Skermanella rosea: one gene and its partner. The protein of the gene in region 1 interacts with the protein of each later gene in a pairwise test. Links are inferred from orthologs where the notes say so. Each region holds a gene or a part of one and is shown on either strand. Other genes may lie near its edges.

What was found.
Region 2: the proteins of leuS (region 1) and ligA interact in binary tests that used the Escherichia coli proteins (3 or more experiments, as listed by UniProt). The link is inferred for Skermanella rosea from one-to-one orthologs.

Annotation. Positions count from the first base shown.
Region 1 is NZ_CP086111.1:6,036,410-6,044,049, forward strand. Bases 1,988-5,093 are described here. They hold leuS (leucine--tRNA ligase), read left to right. Parts: upstream 1,988-2,305; coding sequence 2,306-4,882; downstream 4,883-5,093. Other genes in these bases: JL101_RS28300 (DUF3576 domain-containing protein), read left to right, coding at 1,988-2,176; holA (DNA polymerase III subunit delta), read left to right, coding at 4,911-5,093. Outside these bases: JL101_RS28290 (porin), read right to left, coding at 1-688; JL101_RS28295 (GIY-YIG nuclease family protein), read left to right, coding at 849-1,142; more of JL101_RS28300, read left to right, coding at 1,574-1,987; more of holA, read left to right, coding at 5,094-5,942; JL101_RS28315 (ABCB family ABC transporter ATP-binding protein/permease), read right to left, coding at 6,102-7,640.
Region 2 is NZ_CP086111.1:4,352,872-4,359,093, forward strand. Bases 2,110-5,108 are described here. They hold ligA (NAD-dependent DNA ligase LigA), read left to right. Parts: upstream 2,110-2,551; coding sequence 2,552-4,666; downstream 4,667-5,108. Other genes in these bases: recN (DNA repair protein RecN), read left to right, coding at 2,110-2,552; JL101_RS20360 (acylphosphatase), read right to left, coding at 4,670-4,954. Also shown: JL101_RS20345 (outer membrane protein assembly factor BamD), read left to right, coding at 43-864; more of recN, read left to right, coding at 873-2,109; JL101_RS20365 (2TM domain-containing protein), read right to left, coding at 5,120-5,365; JL101_RS20370 (phosphoribosylanthranilate isomerase), read right to left, coding at 5,380-6,021; pyrF (orotidine-5'-phosphate decarboxylase), read right to left, coding at 6,031-6,222. UniProt on the Escherichia coli protein: DNA ligase that catalyzes the formation of phosphodiester linkages between 5'-phosphoryl and 3'-hydroxyl groups in double-stranded DNA using NAD as a coenzyme and as the energy source for the reaction.

The DNA of each region.
Region 1 (7,640 bases):
CGACCCCGCTGGTCGTGCCGCTGGACGCCGTGGTCAGGGTGGCGCCGAGCGCCACGCCCAGGCCCGAGAACTCGCCCGTGTAGTTGATGCCGAACTCGCCGACGTCCTTGTAGGTGCTGACCGTCTTGAGCGCGACGACGCTCTGCGCCTGGTTGTCGGCTTCCGGCGTGTAGCTGGCGCCGCCCTGGAAACCCGCGATGCGCGGGGTCAGGTACATGATCTTGGTCGAGTCGCCGCTGTTCGGGATATGCATGCCGAAGTTCGGCTGGCCGCCCGCGAAATCCGGGTAGTCGCCGTCGATCTGCTCCACGCCGATCACGGGGGCGTAGATCTTCAGGGTATCGGAGGCGCCGTCGAAGTCGCCCAGTTCCAGCCGGCCCCAGGTACCGCCCAGATAGACCGAGGCCTCGTCGGTGCCGACGCCGGTGCCGCCGTTGGGCGTGCTGTTCTGCAGCTCGATCTTGGTGCCGTACAGCAGCCCGTTGTCGGCCTTGCCGTCGGCCTTCACGACGATCTCCGTCTCGAGCTGGAACTCCCGGCTGGTGCGGTCCGACCCGGTGTCGTCGTCGAAGGTCGCGGCGAAGAACTCGGTGTAGCCGCCGAGCGTGACGGTGACCTGTGCCTGGGCCTGCGCGGCGAACGCGCAGACAGCTGCGGTGGCGGTCGTGGCGAGAAGGAGCTTGCGCATCAGTTTTCCCCGTAATGACTTCTGGTCTATCGACCGTTCGGCCTATTGTTGTGATTTTCGGGGTATGAGCAGCAAATGCTTTCTATCGCGCTGCCATAGACAACCTGAGACCGTAACAATTTTGCCACTTATGTGGTAACTAGAACGGAGAGAAACGCTTATGGAGCTTGGCGGCTGGTTGTACATGATGGCGAACCGCCCGGAAGGGACGCTCTATGTGGGTGTGACTTCGAATCTTGCCCGGCGCGCCTATGTGCACCGCGCACGCACGTCGGACGGCTTCACGAAGCGCTACAATCTCCAGCGTCTGGTGTGGGGCGAGCGGTACGACGACATTCGTGTGGCGATCCAGCGCGAGAAGAACATCAAGCATTGGCCGCGGGCCTGGAAAGTGGCACTGATCGTCGCTGCGAATCCGGACTGGAGGGACCTGTACGAGGACCTCATGAAGTGACCGGCGCCTTGCCTTCCCGCCACGGCGCCCGCTTCCCCTTCCGTCACGGCGCACCCGTTCGCCCTTCCCAACAGGCACCCGCTCCCCCCCTTCCCGTCATGACCGGGCCTGACCCGGTCATCTCCCGGCGTACAGGCGCCTCGCTGCCGCCTGCGGGGGATAGCCGGGTCAAGCCCGGCGACGACGAATGGGGAAGGCGAAGTGCAGGGCAGGGCGGGGGCAAGGGCAGAGGCAGAGGCAGAGGCAGAGGCCGGGTGCCGCCTTCCGCTCCCCCCTTCCGTCATGACCGGGCTCGCCCCCGCCATCGTCCCACGTGCGGAACGGGCGGAAGGGCCGCAGCCCGTCGGAGCATCCCGTTTGACCGATCGCTTGCGCTCGCACACGCCTTTGGTCTAATTTCCGGCGCCCGAACCGCAGAGATGTCAGACAAAATGGCCCGTTTTCCGCTTTCCACCGCCCGGACGCGCAACAAACCGGGGACGCCGACCCGGCGCAAGTCGGCCGCAGCCCTGCTGGGCGTGCTCGGCGCAACGCTGCTGCTGAGCGGTTGCGGCGGCGTCCAGCCGGAAGCCAAGTTCCCCGACCCGGACGAGGACAAGCGGTACCGCTACGGCAGCCTGCTCGGCGGCGAGGGCGGCTTCACGCTGCTCGGCCCGCGCCGCGCCGAGTCGGGGCCGCAGGACGGCCAGGGCATCGGCGTCAACAGCTATCTGTGGCGCGCCTCGCTCGACACGCTGGCCTTCATGCCGATCGCCTCGGCCGATCCGTTCGGCGGCGTGATCCTGACCGACTGGTATTCCCCGCCGGAAACCCCGAACGAGCGGTTCAAGGTCAACCTCTACATCCTCGACCGGCAGCTTCGCGCCGACGGGGTGCGGGTCAGCGTCTTCCGCCAGCAGCGCGCCGGAACCGGACCCAACGGCGGCGAGTGGCGGGACTCGGGGGTCAGCACGGAAACGGCGAGCCGGCTGGAGGACACCATCCTGACGCGGGCCCGCCAGATCCGGATCGCGCAGACCGCCGACAGCCGGTAGGCGTCCCGGCCGGCGGGTTTTTTCAGGGCTCCGGCGGGAACGATCGGCCGGGGCCGACGATAGTCGATAGTGCGTTGGTGATGCGTCGCCCGCCCTGCTTGGGCATCGGGGCGCGGTGAGGGATGGTTCATGTCGCGGTACAACTCCAAGGAAACGGAAGCGAAGTGGCAGGCGGTCTGGGACGAGCGGGGAAGCTTCGTCGCCCACGAGAACCCCTCCCGGCCGAAATACTACGTGCTGGAGATGTTCCCCTACCCGTCGGGGCGGCTCCATGTCGGCCACGCCCGCAACTACGCCATCGGCGACATGGTGGCGCGCTACAAGCGGGCGCGCGGCTTCAACGTGCTCCATCCCATGGGCTGGGACGCCTTCGGCCTGCCGGCGGAAAACGCCGCCATCGCCAACAAGGTGCATCCCGCGACCTGGACCTACGAGAACATCGCGACCATGCGTGCCCAGCTCAAGACGCTGGGCCTCGCCTATGACTGGACGCGCGAGATCGCGACCTGCGCGCCCGAATATTACCGCCACGAGCAGAAGATCTTCCTGGACTTCCTGAAGGCGGGCCTGGCCTACCGCAAGGAAAGCTGGGTCAACTGGGACCCGGTCGAAAACACCGTGCTGGCCAACGAGCAGGTGATCGACGGGCGCGGCTGGCGCTCCGGCGCGCCGGTCGAGAAGCGCAAGCTCAGCCAGTGGTTCCTGAAGATCACCCAGTACGCCGACGAGCTGCTCGACGCCATCGGCACGCTCGACCGCTGGCCGGACAAGGTCCGGACCATGCAGGAGAAGTGGATCGGCAAGTCCTCCGGCCTGCGCTTCACCTTCGACCTGGCGGACGATCCCGAGAAGATCCCCGAGAAGATAGAGGTCTTCACCACCCGGCCGGACACGCTGTTCGGCGCCAGCTTCGTCGCGGTGTCGCCCAACCATCCGCTGGCGGCCCGGCTGGCGGCGTCCAATCCCGACCTCGCGGCCTTCATCGCGGAATGCAACCGCATCGGCACCAGCGAGGCGGCGATCGAGACGGCGGAGAAGCTGGGCTTCGACACCGGACTGAAGGCGATCCACCCCTTCGTCGAGGGCCGGACCGTGCCGGTCCACGTCGCCAACTTCGTGCTGATGGAATACGGCACCGGCGCCATCTTCGGCTGCCCGGCCCATGACCAGCGCGACCTGGACTTCGCCCGCAAGTACGGCCTGCCCGTCCTGCCCGTGGTCGTCCCCGACGGTGCCGACCCGGCCGCGTTCGAGGTCGGGACCGAGGCCTATGTCGGCCCCGGCCACTTGGCGAACTCCGCCTTCCTGGACGGGATGGAGGTCGAGGCCGCCAAGCGCGCCGTGATCGAGCGCATGGAAGCGGCCGGCAAGGGCGAGGGCACCACCATCTACCGCCTGCGCGACTGGGGCGTAAGCCGCCAGCGCTACTGGGGCTGCCCGATCCCGGTGATCCACTGCGAAAAGTGCGGCATCGTCCCGGTCCCGGAACAGGACCTGCCGGTGGAACTGCCGACCGACGTCAGCTTCGACCAGCCGGGCAACCCGCTGGACCACCACCCGACCTGGAAGCACACGGTCTGCCCGACCTGCGGCGGCGAGGCCCGGCGGGAGACCGACACCTTCGACACCTTCTTCGAAAGCTCCTGGTACTTCGCGCGCTTCTGCTCGCCGCACGACACGGCGACGGCGTTCGAGCGGGGGGCGGCGGACTACTGGCTGCCGGTCGACCAGTATATCGGCGGCGTCGAGCATGCGGTGCTCCACCTGCTCTATTCCCGCTTCTTCACCCGCGCCCTGAAGGACTGCGGCTATCTCGCGGTGGCCGAGCCGTTCGAGGGGCTGATGACCCAGGGCATGGTGACCCACGCGACCTACCGCGACGCCTCCGGCCAGTGGCTCTATCCGGAGGAGGTCGAGCAGCGCGACGGCCGGACCGTCAAGCGCGGCACCGGCGAGGCGGTGGAGGCCGGCCGGCTCGAGAAGATGAGCAAGTCGAAGAAGAACGTCGTCGGTCTGGAGCATATCATCGACAATTACGGCGCGGACACCATGCGGCTGCTGCTGCTGTCCGACAGCCCGCCGGAACGCGACCTGGAATGGACCGAGTCGGGCATCGACGGCGCCTGGCGCTACGTCGCCCGCGTCTGGCGCCTGATCACCGAGCCGGTGGTGCCCCTGGCCCCGGCGGGCGCTCCGGCTCCCGCGGCCATCTCCGACAAGGGGCAGGCGGTCCGCCGGATCGTCCACAAGACGATCGACGGCTTCGGCGACGACGTCGAGAAGTTCCGCTTCAACAAGGCCGTCGCCCGAGTCCGCGAACTGACCAACGCGCTGGCCGAGCTGGACGGCAAGGGCGCCGGCGAGGACTGGGTGCTGCGCGAGGGCTTCGAGACCCTGGTCAAGCTGATCGGCCCGATGATGCCCCACCTGGGCGAGGAGCTGTGGCAGGGCCTGGGGCATTCGACCCTGCTGACCGACTCGCCCTGGCCCGAGGCCGACCCCGCCCTGGTGGTGGACGAGAGCGTCGTGGTCGCGGTGCAGGTCAACGGCAAGCTGCGCGCCCAGATCCCGCTGCCGCGCGACGCCGCCGAGGACGCCGCGCGCGAGGCGGCGCTGGCCGACGCCAACGTGCAGCGGGCGATGGAGGGCAAGCCGGTCCGCAAGCTGATCTACGTGCCCAACCGGATCGTCAATGTGGTGGTGTGACCCGGCGGCCGATCGGATGGTGTAGGCGATGAAAATCCCGGCCGGCCGGATCGAGGGGTTCGTCCGCCGTCCCGACCCCAACGTCCGGGCGGTGCTGTTCTACGGCCCCGACGGCGGCCTGGTGCGCGAACGGGCCGACACCGTCTCGCGCGGCGTGGTCGAGGACCAGCACGACCCGTTCCGCGTGGTGGACATGCTCGGCTCCGCCATCGCCAAGGACCCGGCGCGGCTGGCCGACGAGGTGGCCGCCCTGTCCCTGACCGGCGGCAGGCGCCTGATCCGCATCCGCGACGCCGACGACGGCGTGACCGGCGCCTTCGCCTCCCTGTTCGAGTCGCTGCCCGGCGGCGACAGCATGGTGGTGGTCGAGGCCGGCGACCTGTCCAAGGGATCGAAGCTGCGGGCATTGTTCGAGAACGCCCCGGCCGGCGCCCCGATCCCCTGCTACGTGGAGGACGAATCGGCGCTGGCCGACACCATCGCCGGCATGCTGGCCGCCCACAAGCTGACGGTCAGCGCCGACGCCCGCGACTTCCTGGCGGCCAACCTGGTGGGCGACCGCATGATCGCGCGGGGCGAGGTCGAGAAGCTGGTGACCTACATGGGCGGGGACGCCCGCCGGGTCGAGCTGGAGGACGCCCAGGCCTGCATCGGCGACAGCGGTGCTTTGGAGATGGACGCGCCCTCCTGGGCCGCCGGGGACGGCGACTTCGCCGGGGTGGACCGCGCGCTGCGCCGCCTGTTCGCGGAAGGCATGAGCCCGGTGCCGATCCTCCGCTCCGCCCAGCGGCATTTCCAGCGGCTCCAGCTGGTCGTGGCCCAGGTGGAGAAGGGCGACTCGGTGGAGCGCGCCGTCGCCACCCTGCGCCCGCCGCTGTTCTTCAAGGTCAAGAATCAGTTCACCGGCCAGGTCCGGCGCTGGACCCCGGCGGCACTCCGCCAGGGCCTGGACCGCCTGACCGACGCCGAAGCCGACTGCAAGCGGACCAACATGCCCGACGAGACCATCTGCGCCCGCGCCTTCTTCCAGCTCGCCGTCCTGGCCCGCAGCCGCCGCTGAGCGATGGCCGATGGTGATGCATAGCGGGCCGGACAAGCGAAAGCTCCCTTTTCATCATGCGCGGGTCAAGCCCGCGCCTGAAGTATAGGAAGTAGAAAGAGACGCGACCCGGGCGGCATCGCTGCCCATCGCCGTTATCTGTGGCAAAGGACCCCAGTTTCACTCCGCCGCGTCGCGGTCGGCCTGCTGGCGCGCCCACAGCGCCGCGTAGGCACCGTCCCGCGCCAGCAGGGCCGCATGGGTGCCGCGTTCCACCGCCCGGCCATCCTCCAGCACCAGGATTTCGTCGGCATGGACCACCGTGGACAGCCGGTGGGCGATCACGACAGTCGTGGTGCCGCGGCTGACCTCGCGCAGGCTCTGCTGGATCGCCAGCTCCGTGTGGCTGTCCAGCGCGGAGGTCGCCTCGTCGAACAGGAACAGGCGGGGCCGCTTCAGGATCGCGCGGGCGATCGCGACCCGCTGCTTCTCCCCGCCCGACAGCTTCAGCCCGCGCTCGCCCACCAGGCTGTCGTAGCCGTCGGGCAGGCCGGCGACGAAGTCGTGGATCCGGGCGAGGCGGGCAGCCCGCTCGACATCCGCGCGCGAGGCGCCGGGCCGGCCGAAGGCGATGTTGTACAAGATCGTGTCGTTGAACAGCACCGTGTCCTGGGGCACCACGGCGATCGCGGCGCGCAGGCTCGCCTGGGTCACCGAGGATATGTCGGCGCCGTCGAACAGGATGCGGCCCGACGTAGGGTCGTAGAACCGGAACAGCAGGCGCCCGATCGTCGATTTCCCGGCGCCGCTCGGCCCGACGATCGCCAGCGTCCCGCCCGGCGGCAACTCGAACGAAACGTCCCTCAGCACCGGCCGGCGCGGGTCGTAGGCGAAGCCGACCCGGTCGAACCGCAACCGGCCGGGACCGTCGGGCAGAGTGGTCGCGTCCGGTGCGTCGGCCACCTCGGCGGGCTGGTTCAGCAGTTCCAGCATCTGTTCCACGTCGGTCAGCGACTGCTTGATCGAGCGGTAGAGCTGGCCCAGCCGGTCGAGCGGGCGGATCAGCTGGAGCAGGTAGGTGTTGACCAGCACGAAGTCGCCGACCGTCATGGCCCCGGCCGCCACCTGGCGCGCCGCCAGCAGGATCATCGCGGTCAGCCCGGCCCCCAGGATCGAGACCTGGAGGATTCCGGTCAGGCTGCGCCACAGCATGGCGTTGATGGTCAGCCGCTCGACCTCGCGCAGCGCCCCCTCGTAGCGGCCGGCGATATGCTCCTCGTTGCCGAAATACTTGACCGTCTCATAGTTCAGCAGGCTGTCCACCGCCTTGCCGTGGGCCTCGGCGCCTTCCGCGACCGCCCGGCGCTGGCGCCGGCGCAGCCATTCCGACCCGATCACCAGGCAGACCCCGTAAAGCGCCAGGGTCGCCACGGTGATCCCGGCGAAGGCCGCGCTGAACGACCCGAGCAGCACGGCGCAGATGATCGCGATCTCGGCGAACAGCGGCAGGATCAGGAAGACCACGTCGAACAGCAGCTCGCGGATCCCGCGCATGCCGTTGTCGAGCACCCGGCTGATCTGGCCGGTGCGCCGGCCCAGGTGGAAGCGCAGGCTCAGCTCGTGGACATGGCGGAACACGGCCATGCCCATGTGGCGCTGCATCCGCTGCTCGATCGGGCCGTACAGCGCCCAGCGCAGCTCGTTGAATACCTTGGCGAG
Region 2 (6,222 bases), 1.7 Mb from region 1 along the record:
CTATACAGGCGCCAACTCCGTACCCCGTGTGAAATGTCGATGATGACCCGTCTGTCTCCCGCCCTGATCCGCCTGGTCGCCGCTCCCCTGCTCGGCCTCGGCCTCGCCGCCTGTGCGTCGACCGAGGAGGCGCCCTATGTCGAGCGCCCGGTCGAAACGATCTATTCCGAGGCGGCCACCGCCATGGACGAGGAACGGTACAAGGAGGCGGCGCGCCTGTTCGACGAGGTCGAGCGCCAGCACCCCTACTCGCAGTGGGCGACCCGGGCGCAGCTGATGGCGGCTTACGCCCACTACCAGGCGCTGGAATATGACGATGCGATCATCGCGCTGGACCGGTTCATCCAGCTCCATCCCGGCAGCGACGACATCGCCTACGCCTATTACATGAAGGGGCTCTCCTATTACGAGCAGATCACCGACGTGGGCCGCGACCAGCGAATCACCCAACAGGCGCTCGACGCGCTGGGCGAGGTCACGCGGCGCTTCCCGGAATCGCCCTATTCCCGCGATGCGGCGCTTAAAATCGACCTGACCAATGACCATCTGGCAGGCAAGGAGATGGAGATCGGGCGCTACTACCTGCGCCAAGGCCATCAGAACGCCGCGATCGGCCGTTTCCGCACCGTCATCGAGAAATACCAGACCACCAGCCACGTGCCGGAAGCTCTGCATCGCCTGACCGAAGCCTACCTCGCCCTCGGCGTGGTGGACGAGGCGCAGGCGGCGGCGGCCGTGCTGGGTCACAACTTTCCGGGCAGCGAATGGTACGTAGACAGCTACGCCCTGCTGGTGGACGCGAACGTGCGGCCGGAGAGCAGCAGCAACTCATGGATCAGCCGGGCCTGGGCCTCGGTGTTCTAAGGCAGCCCATGCTGGTCGCGCTGTCGATCCGCGACGTCGTCCTGATCGAGCGTCTGTCCCTGTCGCTGAACGCGGGGCTTTGCGTCCTGACCGGCGAGACGGGTGCGGGCAAGTCGATCCTGCTCGACGCGCTGGGCCTGGCGCTCGGCGGCCGGGGCGACAGCACCCTGGTGCGCCACGGCAGCGACCAGGCTTCCGTCACCGCGGAGTTCGACCTGCCGGAGGACCACCCGGCCGTGGCCCTGGTGCGCGAGCAGGGGCTGGAGATCGAGGACACCCTCGTCCTGCGCCGGGTCGTCACGGCCGACGGGCGCTCGCGCGCCTATGTCAACGACCAGGCGATCGGCGTGACCCTGCTCCGCCGGCTGGGGGAGACGCTGGTCGAGGTCCACGGCCAGTTCGACACCCACGGCCTGCTCAACCCGCAGACCCACCGGTCCGTGCTGGACGCCTATGCCGGCCTCGCCACCATGGGCGCGCAGGTCTCGGCCGCGTACCGCGCCTGGCGCCAGGTCGAGGCCGCGCGCGAGGAGGCGGCGGAGGAGATCGCCCGCGCCCGGGCGGAGGAGGACTATCTCCGCCACGCCGTCGCCGAGTTGGACGAGCTCCGGCCCCGTCCCGGCGAGGAGGAGGAGTTGGCCGAGACCCGCACGGTCATGATGCACCGGGAGAAGGTGGTCGAGGCGCTGAACGCCGCCTTCGGCGAGCTGGCCGGCGAGCGCGGGGTCGAGCGGGGCCTCAACGGCGCCCACCGGGCGCTGATGCGGATCATCGACAAGGCCGGCGGCCGGCTGGAGCCGGTGATCGGCGCCCTGGACCGCGCCCTGGCGGAGGTCGCCGACGCCGTCGCCACCCTCCAGGCGCTCTCCAGCGACGAGGACATGGACGCCAACGCGCTGGAGAAGCTGGAGGAGCGTCTGTTCGCGCTCCGCGCGGCCGGCCGCAAGCACAATGTGGACGTCGACAGGCTGGCGGCGCTGCGCGAGGACATGTCGCGCCGCCTCAACCTGATCGAGGACCAGGGCGACGCGCTGGAACGCCTCGCCCGCGAGGCGGCCCAGGCCCGCGACGCCTATCTGGAGGCGGCGAAACGCCTGTCCGACTTCCGCCGCAAGGCGGCGGCCAAGCTGGACGCCGCGGTCGCCCGCGAGCTGCCGCCGCTCAAGCTGGACCGCGCCCGGTTCACCACCACGCTGGAGCCGCTGGACGAGTCCTCGTGGGGTCCCGACGGCATCGACCGCGTCGCCTTCCTGGTGGCGACCAACCCGGGCTCCCCGCCCGGCCAGATCAACAAGATCGCGTCCGGTGGCGAGCTGGCGCGCTTCATGCTTGCGCTCAAGGTGGTGCTGGCCCAGGTCGGCACCGTGCCCACCCTGGTGTTCGACGAGGTGGACACCGGCATCGGCGGCGCCGTCGCGGCGGCGGTCGGCGAGCGGCTGGCCAAGCTGGGTCGCGACCGCCAGGTGCTGGTGGTGACCCACAGTCCCCAGGTGGCGGCGCGCGGCGCCCATCACCTGAAGGTGCAGAAGCAGGTCCAGAAACAGGATTCGGAGGAACGGGTGACGACGGAAGTGGTGGAATTGGGCGACAGGCAGCGGCGCGAGGAGATCGCGCGCATGCTCTCCGGCGCCAAGGTCACCGAAGAGGCCCGCGCCGCGGCGGAAAGCCTGATCGCGGGGCACGGCTGATGACGGCGGGTGCCCGCGAAGCCGTCCGCGACATCCCCGCCGACGAACTCTCCCCCGAACAGGCCGCCGAGGAACTGGCGGCCCTGGCGTCGGAGATCGCCCACCACGACACCCTCTACCACCAGCAGGACCGGCCGGAGATCTCCGACGCCGCCTACGACGCGCTCCGCCGCCGCAACGACTCGATCGAGCTGCGCTTCCCCGAGCTGAAGCGCGGCGACAGCCCCTCCCAGAAGGTCGGGGCCGCCCCCGCCGCGGGCTTCGCCAAGGTCCGCCACGCCGTGCCGATGCTGTCGCTGGGCAACGCCTTCGCGGGCGAGGACGTCCACGAGTTCGTCCAGCGCATCTGCCGCTTCCTCAACATCAAGGAAGCCGACCAGGTCGAGTTCGTCGCCGAGCCCAAGATCGACGGCCTGTCCTGCTCGCTGCGCTACGAGAGGGGCCGGCTCGTCCTCGCCGCCACCCGCGGCGACGGCCAGGAGGGGGAGGACGTCACCGCCAACGTCCGGACCATCGGCGACGTGCCGAAGCAACTCCCCGGCCCGGTTCCCGACGTCCTGGAGGTGCGCGGCGAGGTCTACATGGACCGGGCCGAGTTCATGGCCCTGAACGAGCGCCAGGCCGCCGCCGGCAAGCCGATCTTCGCCAACCCGCGCAACGCCGCCGCCGGCAGCCTGCGCCAGCTCGACTCCAGGATCACCGCGTCGCGGCCCCTGGGCTTCTTCGGCTATTCCTGGGGCGAGGTGTCCGAGCCGCTGGGCGCCACCCAATGGGAGGTGCGCCGGCGCCTGGAGGACTGGGGCTTCCGCCCGAACCAGCCGGCGGCGCTGTGCTGCGGCGCCGACGCGCTGCTGCGCTATTACGACGGGATCCAGGAGCGGCGCTCCAGCCTCGCCTTCGACATCGACGGCGTCGTATACAAGGTCAACCGGCTGGATTGGCAGGACCGGCTGGGCTTCGTCAGCCGGGCGCCGCGCTGGGCCATCGCCCACAAGTTCCCGGCCGAGCAGGCCCAGACCCGCCTCAAGGACATCACCATCCAGGTCGGCCGGACCGGCGCCATGACCCCCGTGGCCGAGCTGGAGCCGGTGACCGTCGGCGGCGTCGTGGTCAGCCGCGCCACCCTGCACAACGAGGACGAGATCCGGCGCAAGGACGTGCGCAAGGGCGACCTGGTCGTCGTCCAGCGCGCCGGCGACGTGATCCCGCAGATCGTCCAGGCCGTCCTGGACAAGCGCCCGGCCGAAGCCGAGCCCTACGTCTTCCCCGACCATTGCCCGGTGTGCGGCAGCGCCGCCGTCCGGCCCGAGGGCGAGGTGATCCGCCGCTGCACCGGCGGCCTGATCTGCGAGGCCCAGGCCGTCGAGCGCCTGCGCCATTTCGTCAGCCGCGACGCCTTCGACATCGAGGGCCTGGGCGAGAAGATCATCCGGGAATTCTGGGACGAGGGCATGGTCCGCCGCCCCGGCGACATCTTCCGCTTGCGCGAGAAGGACGCCGCCAGCCTGACCCGGCTGAAGAACCGCCACGGCTGGGGCGAGAAGTCGGCGGCCAAGCTGTTCGACAGCATCGACGCCCGCCGCGACATCCCGCTCGACCGCTTCATCTTCGCGCTCGGCATTCCCCAGGTCGGCCAGACCACCGCCCGCCTGCTGGCCCGCAGCTACCGCAGCTTCGACCATTGGCGGGAGCAGATGGCCGCGGCGCAGGTCCACGGCTCCGAAGCCTATGGCGAACTGATCGGGATCGAGCAGATCGGCCCCTCGGTCGCCGACGACCTGCTGGGCTTCTTCGCCGAGCCGCACAATCTGGAAGTTCTGGAAGACCTGCTGGCCGCCGGGGTCACCGTCACCGACTTCGTGCCGCCCCGGACCCAGTCCTCGCCCATCGCCGGCAAGACGGTCGTGTTCACCGGCACCCTCGAAACCGTGACCCGCAGCGAGGCCAAGGCCAGGGCAGAATCCCTCGGCGCCAAGGTGGCCGGCTCCGTCTCGTCCAAGACCGACTATGTCGTGGTCGGCGCCGATGCCGGCAGCAAGGCGACCAAGGCCCGCGACCTCGGCCTCACCACCCTGACCGAGCAGGAGTGGCTGGACCTCGTGGCCTCGCAGTAGGGGTCAATAGGTCGCCCGCTGCTCGAACCCGTCCACGCTCGGGAACCCCGCCGGCGCGACCGCCACGCCGGCGACCCGGGCGTGCGTCGGCCCCCGCCGGCAGGCCTCGACCATGTCGTCCACCTGCCCGGCCGGCCCGGCGAAGACCGCCTCGACCGTCCCGTCGCTCCGGTTGCGCACCCAGCCGACCAGCCCGCGGGAGCGCGCCTCCTCGACCGTCCAGGCGCGGTACCACACGCCCTGGACCTTGCCCGAAACCGTGACGTTGACTGCCTTGGTGTCACTCATGGGTACCCTCGCGCTTCCTTTTTCCCACTCACCGCCTGAAGCGGTCGAACAGTGGTGTAGGTCGGCATTCGCCCGTCAGGGCGAACGCCGACACCCTGCGTCAACGCTCCGGCCACGCTGTCGGCGTCGGCCTGCGGCCGAGGCCGACCTACGATCCATCATGTTTCACCGCTTGAAACGGTCGAACAGCCCCATGGCGAAGGCGGCGTGGATCGCCAGCGGCGCTCCCCACGCGACCAGGGGGAAGACGAACCAGACCCTGCCCGGCGTCAGCAGGAAATTGATCGGCACCAGCAGGATCATGGCCGAGAAATAGATGATCAGGTGGTTCAGGAAGCCGCGCAGCCGGCGCTTCGCCGGGCCGGCCTCGTCCCGTTCCTCCACCTCGCCTTCGGACGGCAGCTCTTCCATGGCCCTAGCCCGGATCAGCGGCCGGCGGCCTTCAGGAAGTCGCGGATCAGGTCCGGGTCCTTGTGGCCCGGCCGGTCCTCGACCCCCGAACTGACGTCGATCGACGCGGCGCCGCTGACCGCGATGGCCTCCGCGACGTTGCCTGCGGTCAGGCCGCCCGACAGCATCCAGGGCTTCGACCAGGTCCGCCCGGTCAGGATGGTCCAGTCGAAGGCGATGCCGTTGCCGCCCGGAAGTGCGGCGACCTTGGCCGGCGGCTTGGCGTCGAACAGCAGCCGGTCGGCCACCGCGGCATAGGCGTCGACGGCGTCCAGGTCGGCCGCGGAGGACACCTTGATCGCTTTCATCACCGGCATGGAGAAGGCGGCGCGGATCTCCGCGACCCGCTCCGGCGTCTCGTCGCCGTGGAGTTGGATCAGGTCGAGCGGCACCTGGCTCACCACATGCTCCAGGTACTCGTTCGTGGGATCGACGAACAGCCCGACCGTCCTCACTCCCGTCGGCACCATCCGCGCCAACTCCGCCGCCAGCGGCGGCGCCACGTGCCGGGGCGAGCGCTCGTAGAACACCAGCCCGATATAGCGCGCCCCGCCCTGGACCGCGGCCGTGACCGCGCCCGGATGGCTGACGCCGCAGATCTTCACCTGAACAGACATGTGCGATTCCTAAAGTTCGCCGACGATGGCGCGCGCGGCCTCTGCCGGGTCCGGCGCCTGGGTGATCGGGCGCCCGATGACGAGGAAGTCCGCCCCCTGCTCCACGGCGTCGCGCGGGGTCATCACGCGCTTCTGGTCGCCCACGGCGGAACCGGCCGGCCGGATGCCCGGCACCATCAGCACGAAATCCGGCCCGCACTC